2 regions of the Thalassospira sp. CH_XMU1420-2 genome follow, and region 2 is predicted to be linked to the other one. Evidence: riboswitches for the same ligand, from Rfam matches in the RefSeq annotation. Region 2 holds a riboswitch; the other holds the start of a gene.
The links. Region 2 has a riboswitch for cobalamin ahead of cobU (bifunctional adenosylcobinamide kinase/adenosylcobinamide-phosphate guanylyltransferase). Riboswitches for the same ligand answer to the same signal wherever they lie in the genome.

Region 1: linked by a shared signal. The riboswitch ahead of WA429_RS09120 (ribonucleoside-diphosphate reductase subunit alpha) and the one ahead of cobU (bifunctional adenosylcobinamide kinase/adenosylcobinamide-phosphate guanylyltransferase) in region 2 are both predicted to bind cobalamin.

Annotation. Positions count from the first base shown of each region.
Region 1 covers NZ_JAYMEG010000002.1:961,870-965,278, forward strand. The annotation lists gene arsJ (organoarsenical effux MFS transporter ArsJ) at 1-162, shown strand, start outside; gene WA429_RS09115 (PhoH family protein) at 501-1,262, shown strand; cobalamin riboswitch at 1,447-1,671, shown strand; gene WA429_RS09120 (ribonucleoside-diphosphate reductase subunit alpha) at 1,780-3,409, shown strand, end outside.
Region 2 covers NZ_JAYMEG010000004.1:90,642-94,050, reverse strand. The annotation lists gene cobN (cobaltochelatase subunit CobN) at 1-237, opposite strand, end outside; gene cobW (cobalamin biosynthesis protein CobW) at 330-1,370, opposite strand; gene cobU (bifunctional adenosylcobinamide kinase/adenosylcobinamide-phosphate guanylyltransferase) at 1,405-1,932, opposite strand; cobalamin riboswitch at 1,988-2,165, opposite strand; gene WA429_RS14195 (hypothetical protein) at 2,417-3,091, shown strand; gene WA429_RS14190 (histidine phosphatase family protein) at 3,196-3,409, opposite strand, start outside.

The sequences.
Region 1 (3,409 bases), on a different contig from region 2:
TCCAATGCCATCGGGCGGCTTTGCGGGACCATTCTGTCGGGTATTGCCTATTCCTATGGCGGGCTGGTCGGATGCCTTGTGACGTCGATCGCGTTTTTGACCATCAGCTGGATCATCAGTGCCGCCCTTCCGGCAAGAAGCGCCATCACACCGCAGAGTTGAATAAAAAAGTTCTTTCGCAGATGCGGCATAAATGACTGAAAAGACTCACAATCCGGATTCACGAAAATTTCATCGTGCAAAAAACCGTGACAAGACACTGCATATAGGGGTACGATTCCAATCAACGGTCAATCACTGGACCGCAGGAGGGGTTCCCGAGTGCCGCGAAAAAGCGTCTTACAACGAGAATTTTCGCCCCCCGGATCGCACATGCAACATGTTGTGACCGGCGGAAACTCCTACCGCCACTTCCATCGCAAGATGAAAATTGAATGCGCGCCTTTCCATGACGGAATGGCGCGTTTTGCTTTTTTGGCACATTTGATGAGGTGATCGTCATGGGTAAGCGCGCAGCACGCCGTCGTAACCGTCCGCAACAGTCCGACAACAATGTCCATGAACTGTTTGATGAAAAGAACGCTGACTGGCACCCGCTTCAGGGGGAAGCCGCAGAACAGAAAGGACAACGCGATCAAAGCTACCGCCGCAACATCCGCCCGAAAAGTGAAAACCAGGCCGCATTGATGGAGGCCATTGATGCCTTCAACCTGGTCCTTGCCCTTGGCCCGGCAGGCACCGGTAAAACCTATATCGCGGTTTCCAAGGCGGTCGAAGCCCTTGATAAGGGTGATATCGGTCGTATCGTTCTGGCCCGCCCGGCTGTTGAAGCCGGGGAAAATATCGGCTTCCTGCCCGGCGATGTCGAAGCCAAGATGGCCCCGTATCTTCGCCCGCTTTATGACGCGCTTAATGATCGCCTTGGCACCAAGCGCCTGCGCACATACCTTTCGGACGGCACGATTGAGATTGCCCCGATCGGCTATATGCGTGGCCGTACCCTGAACAATGCCTTCGTCGTCATCGACGAAGCCCAGAACTGCACATACGGGCAGCTCAAGATGCTGGTGACCCGTCTGGGCTGGAATTCTACCATGATCCTGACCGGCGACCCGGATCAGACCGACCTTCTGCCGGAAATGTCGGGTCTTTCGGAAATGTCCGAACGACTTGAAAATGTCGAAGATGTCGCCTGTGTCCAGCTGCGCGACAAGGACATTGTTCGCCATCCGCTGGTTGCAAGCATGCTTACGGTTCTCTGATTTCGGTCATCAAGTTCCGACACAGCAAACCAAAGAAGAAAAAAGGACGGGCCCCGAAAGGGCCCGTCACTTTTTTTTTGGATCTGCTTATATAGACTGATAATTCTTGGCTTCGCGCCCGATCACCGGGATCGGTAAAACCTGTCAAGAAAACATATATATTGACGAAATTTTCAATCCGAACCCAATATATAGACATCACGGTCCTTCTTACCGAACCATATCGGTTTGAAGGCTAAGAGGGAATTCGGTGCGTTTTGCATATGCACGACAATGCCGAAGCTGCCCCCGCAACTGTAAGCGGCTAGCTTTAATCCAACCATGGTCACTGAAATGCTTGGCATTTCGGGAAGGCCGGATGAAGCATCGATCCGCAAGCCAGGAGACCTGCCGTGAGCGAACGTAAACATTCACGGGCGGGGTGTCCCGGTGGAGTGCTTGTGATCTGACTGGCAGACCGCCAATCATCCCTGCATACCTCCGTTTGGCCTTTGCCCCCATATGATTGGGGCTTACGATGTCAGAAACAGTCGAGTTGGAACGGCCAGCCGTTTCCGATCCTTCATCAAATTCACAAACCATCTATCAGGTGATCCGTCGCAACGGATCGGTTACGGCCTTTGATGCAACCAAAATCAAAACAGCCCTGACCAAGGCATTTCTTGCCGCCGAGGGCGAAACCGCGTCGGGATCACATCGGGTACATGACATTGTCGATGGATTGGCCGATCAGGTTACCACGACCTTGTTAAAGCGGGCCGCGCCGAGCCATACCCTTCAGATCGAAGATATACAGGATCAGGTCGAGCTGGCCCTGATGCGCAGCGAACATCACAAGGTTGCGCGCGCCTATGTCCTGTATCGTGAAGACCGTGCGCGCGAACGCGCCAAGCTTGATGCACGCAAGAAAAGCAAAAAGGCCGGGCAGCCCGAACTTCATGTCACCCTGCCCGACGGCAGCAAAAGGTTGCTTGATATTGACCGGTTGGCGACCGTGATTGCTGAGGCCTGTGGCGACCTTGATGGCGTCAGCACAGCACCGATCATGGAAGAAACCAGAAAGAACCTTTATGACGGTGTCACCACCGGGGAATTGGCACTTGCCCCAATCATGGCAGCCCGAACACTGGTAGAGCGCGAACCGAATTACGCCTTTGTCAGCGCACGCTTGTTACTTGACAAGCTTCGGACAGAAGCCCTGAGCTTTGTCTTCGACCAGCCCGAACAAGCCACCCAGGCCGAGATGGGCGTACGATACGCGACCTATTTCCCCGCCGCGATCACGGCTGGCATCAAGGCCGGTCTGATTGATCCGGAATTGTCAAAGTTTGACCTGAAAAAGATTGCCGCTGCGATCAAACCGGAACGCGATCTGAACTTCCAGTATCTGGGACTTCAGACACTTTATGACCGTTACTTCCTGCATGTCAAAGGGTCGCGGTTTGAACTGCCACAGGCCTTTTTCATGCGGGTTGCCATGGGTCTTGCCATCCGTGAGATCGACCGCGAAGCCAAGGCAATCGAATTTTATGATCAGCTTTCCACCTTTGTCTTCATGGCATCGACCCCGACCCTGTTCAATGCCGGGACATGCCGCCCGCAATTGTCATCCTGCTTCCTGACCACCGTGCCCGATGACCTTGATGGCATTTTCAAATCGGTCAAGGACAACGCGCTTTTGGCGAAATATTCCGGCGGTCTTGGCAATGACTGGACCCCAGTGCGTGGTCTTGGCGCGCATATCAAGGGCACCAATGGTCAAAGCCAGGGCGTGGTTCCGTTTCTGAAAGTCGCCAATGACACCGCCATTGCGGTTAATCAGGGTGGCAAGCGCAAGGGGGCTGTTTGTGCCTATCTCGAAACATGGCACATCGATATCGAAGAGTTCCTTGATCTGCGCAAGAACACGGGCGATGACCGCCGCAGGACGCATGATATGAACACGGCCAACTGGGTGCCGGACCTGTTCATGGAACGGGTGATGGCAGATGCGCCATGGACCCTGTTTTCGCCCGATGACACGCCGGACTTGCATGATCTTTATGGTGCGAAATTCAAGACCGCGTATGAGGCATATGAAGCCAAGGCCAATAGCGGCCAAATCACGAATTTCAAAACCGTGCGCGCGGTGGATCTTTGGCGGCGCA
Region 2 (3,409 bases):
CACATCATCGACATAAAGATCGACCGACATATTGTGACCAAGCTGCAAAAGACTGGCCAAACGCAAAGACGGAACATCTTCACCAAACGCATCTGCCAGACGTGCCTGTGCGCCGGCAAGGCAGGCAAGCTCGGACTCGGCCGCAGACAGGATGACGACATCGCCCGGTTCCTGACCAAGATCGACCGCTTCGCTGCCATCAGTGACCATGCCGGGCTGTGCTGCCAAAAGATGCATTTGAAATTCCGTCTGTTCTGTCGTCAAAAGCACCGATACCGGACGCAAAACATCCGGTATCGGTCATATGGTTTTATGTGTGCCCAATGGGCTTAGGCCGCCTTGATTGCGGCCTCGATCGCGGCACGGTCCAGACCATGCAAGCCGATCACCACCAGTTCGGAACGGCGGTTTTCCGTATCGGCCCAGGGACGGTCAAAGTAACGCTGGAAACGTTCACCGACCCCCTGAACCACATGGCGCATCGGTTTGCCCGGAACATCAAGGAAACCCTTGATGCGCAGAACATCAAATTGACGCACGATATCGATCAGGCGTTTTTCAAGGGCCGCCGGATCATTGACCGCATCAAGTGAGACAACAAAACTTTCAAAATCATCATGATCATGTTCATGACCATCATCATGATGGCTCGGGCGGCTATCAAGGTCATCCTCAGCCGCAGCACCAAGGCCCAGCAAAATGGCGTTTTCAACACGGGAATGCTCGGTCGCGATGATTTTGACCGACGGCTTTTTAAGTTCGGCGCGGATATCGGCTTCGACCTTGGTGCGTTCTTCGTCAGTCAGAAGGTCGGTCTTGTTCAGAACCACCATGTCGGCGCAATGAAGCTGTTCTTCAAACAGTTCTTCAAGCGGGCTTTCATGATCAAGGTTTTCATCAGCCTCGCGCTGGGCCTGAACCGCATGATGGTCATGGGCAAACAGCCCGTCGCGCAATGCCGCACCATCAAGAACCGCAACAACCCCGTCGACAGTCACGCGCGACCGCACTTCGGGCCAGTTGAACGCCTTGACCAACGGCTTGGGCAAGGCCAGCCCAGATGTTTCGATAACGATATGATCAGGCGGCGTATCGCGATCAATCAGGCCACGAATAGTTGGCAGAAAATCATCCGCAACCGTACAGCAGATACATCCGTTTGCCAGTTCAACCACATCATCCTCGGCACAGCCTTCGATACCACACCCGTTGATGATGCCGCGATCAACACCCAGATCGCCAAATTCATTGATGATCAGCGCAATGCGTTTGCCATTGGCATTTTCCAGCATGTTGCGGATCATGGTTGTCTTGCCAGCCCCCAAAAAGCCGGTAATGACGGTTGCCGGGATTTTACCCAATTGTGCCATTTTCAAATTCCTTGAAATTCAATCATTTAAATTGTCATTTGACCTGCATCGGAATGCCGGCAACGACAAGCGTCACCCGGTCAACCAATGCGGCAATACGTTGATGGAGACGTCCGGCATGATCGCGAAAAGCCCGCGCCATTGCATTTTCCGGGACAATCCCAAAACCGACTTCGTTTGATACCAGCAACACCGAAATGTCCAGCCCAGGCAAGTGATCACAAAGCCGGTCGATTTCAGCATCAATATCGCGATCTTCGAGCATCAGATTGGTCAGCCACAAGGTCAGGCAATCGACCAGAACCGGTTTGCCGCCCGGCTGATTGCAGGTATCGAGTGCACCGCAAAGATCAAGCGGTTCCTCGATCGTTTGCCAAAGATCGCCACGCGATTGTTTATGAAGGTCGATGCGGTTGACCATTTCATCATCCCATGCCCGACCGGTCGCGATATATGTGCCGCCGCCAGCCGCATTGATGATGTTTTCGGCGAACCGGCTTTTGCCAGATCGCGCACCGCCAAGAATCAGATGTGTCCCGCAAGGCGGGTCAGTCCGGATCATATTCTATTCCTCGCCATGGCCTCCCACCGAGGCCCGATTGCGTCGCCATCATTTGAGATGATGACACCATTCGGCTGGTTTCCTGGCTGCGGGCATGAAAGCAATCCGCCTTCCCGGTTTCCCGGTGGCTGGTGAATGGCAATACATCCACCCGGATCACCCAACCCGATACAGTTGCGGGGGCAGCATCGGCATCGCACCGATTTCCCATCACCGAACGGTGCGCCGAACCTAACAGGTTTGCCCTTGAACCCAAAGGGCATTCTCTGTCCGGACGGGTCAGCTAACCGGAAGGTCAGTATTTGTAAGAATTGCCTGCTTGAGGCCGGCCCTCCTTTAAGGGAACATAATATTATCAAGCTGGAATTAGAGTGGTAACAAATCACCTTCCAGCAAGATCACCGGGACAAAAAACATCAAAACCGGTGGGCCGCATAATTGCGGCACCAAACTCTTGGGGTTAACTGGAATTTTGCAAAATCAGATGGCAGTTTCTGCACAACTATCGAAAATCCGAAATCCGAACACACCAACCTGGACCACATCCTCGCGCAAGGATATGTGGCTTGGTCTGCTTGAACGCCTGAATTCCGACAATCGGGCCTTTCAGACGTTTCTGGAAGAATATGCGACCGGTGCGGACATCACATTGTCGCGCCGCGATGTGCGCAGCATCTTTGCACTTGATGCTTCCAAAGGGGTGATCGGCACCATCATCTGGTCCCATGCGCGCGGCATCCGCGTCAATGCGCTGTCGCTGCTTGTGCGTGATCTGCCGACGCTCATCACGTTGATGTCGATTTCGGATTTCGGCCAGGAAGAATTAAACGAATTGCTTTCCCAGCCGGGGATATCGGTCCCCACCGCCAGCAAAATGCTGTCAGCCTGTGGAAAGACCTATCGCAAGATGCCCGCAGCCATCATTGATGACAACGTCATCCAGGCGATTGAGAATACGGCTCTTTGTGAAGATTTCCCGCATGTCGCCAAATTGCGCAACAAGTCACGCAGCCGTCCGCTGCCTTATTACGAAGCCTATTTGAAAGACGTGACTGCGATCTGCGAAAAGCACGACATCACCGCAGATATGCTTGATCGCTATCTGGCCGAACATGCGCTTGAAGATCTTCCCTTGAATTCCGAGCTGCAAACGGCCTGATTGTTGCTGACAAGCCAGTTTACGGCACCGGAATGGTCACGACATCCACATCCTGACGGCATCGTTCCACATCGGATCGATGCCGTTTATATTTTCTGTCAAAATCATCCAAAGCTTTGATTGACCGCGGTGACACGCCAGCCGGGCTGATCGACACCGTCGATATATTCCAGTCTGGTCAGACTCAGCGTATCGACATGAAATGACAATGCCGCTTCAAGTGACAGCCCCAGCGCATTGGCCATGATCGCACGGATGGTACCTCCATGGACCACTGCAACAATGTCGCGGCCCGCCCAGTAGCTGGTGGCGTGGGTG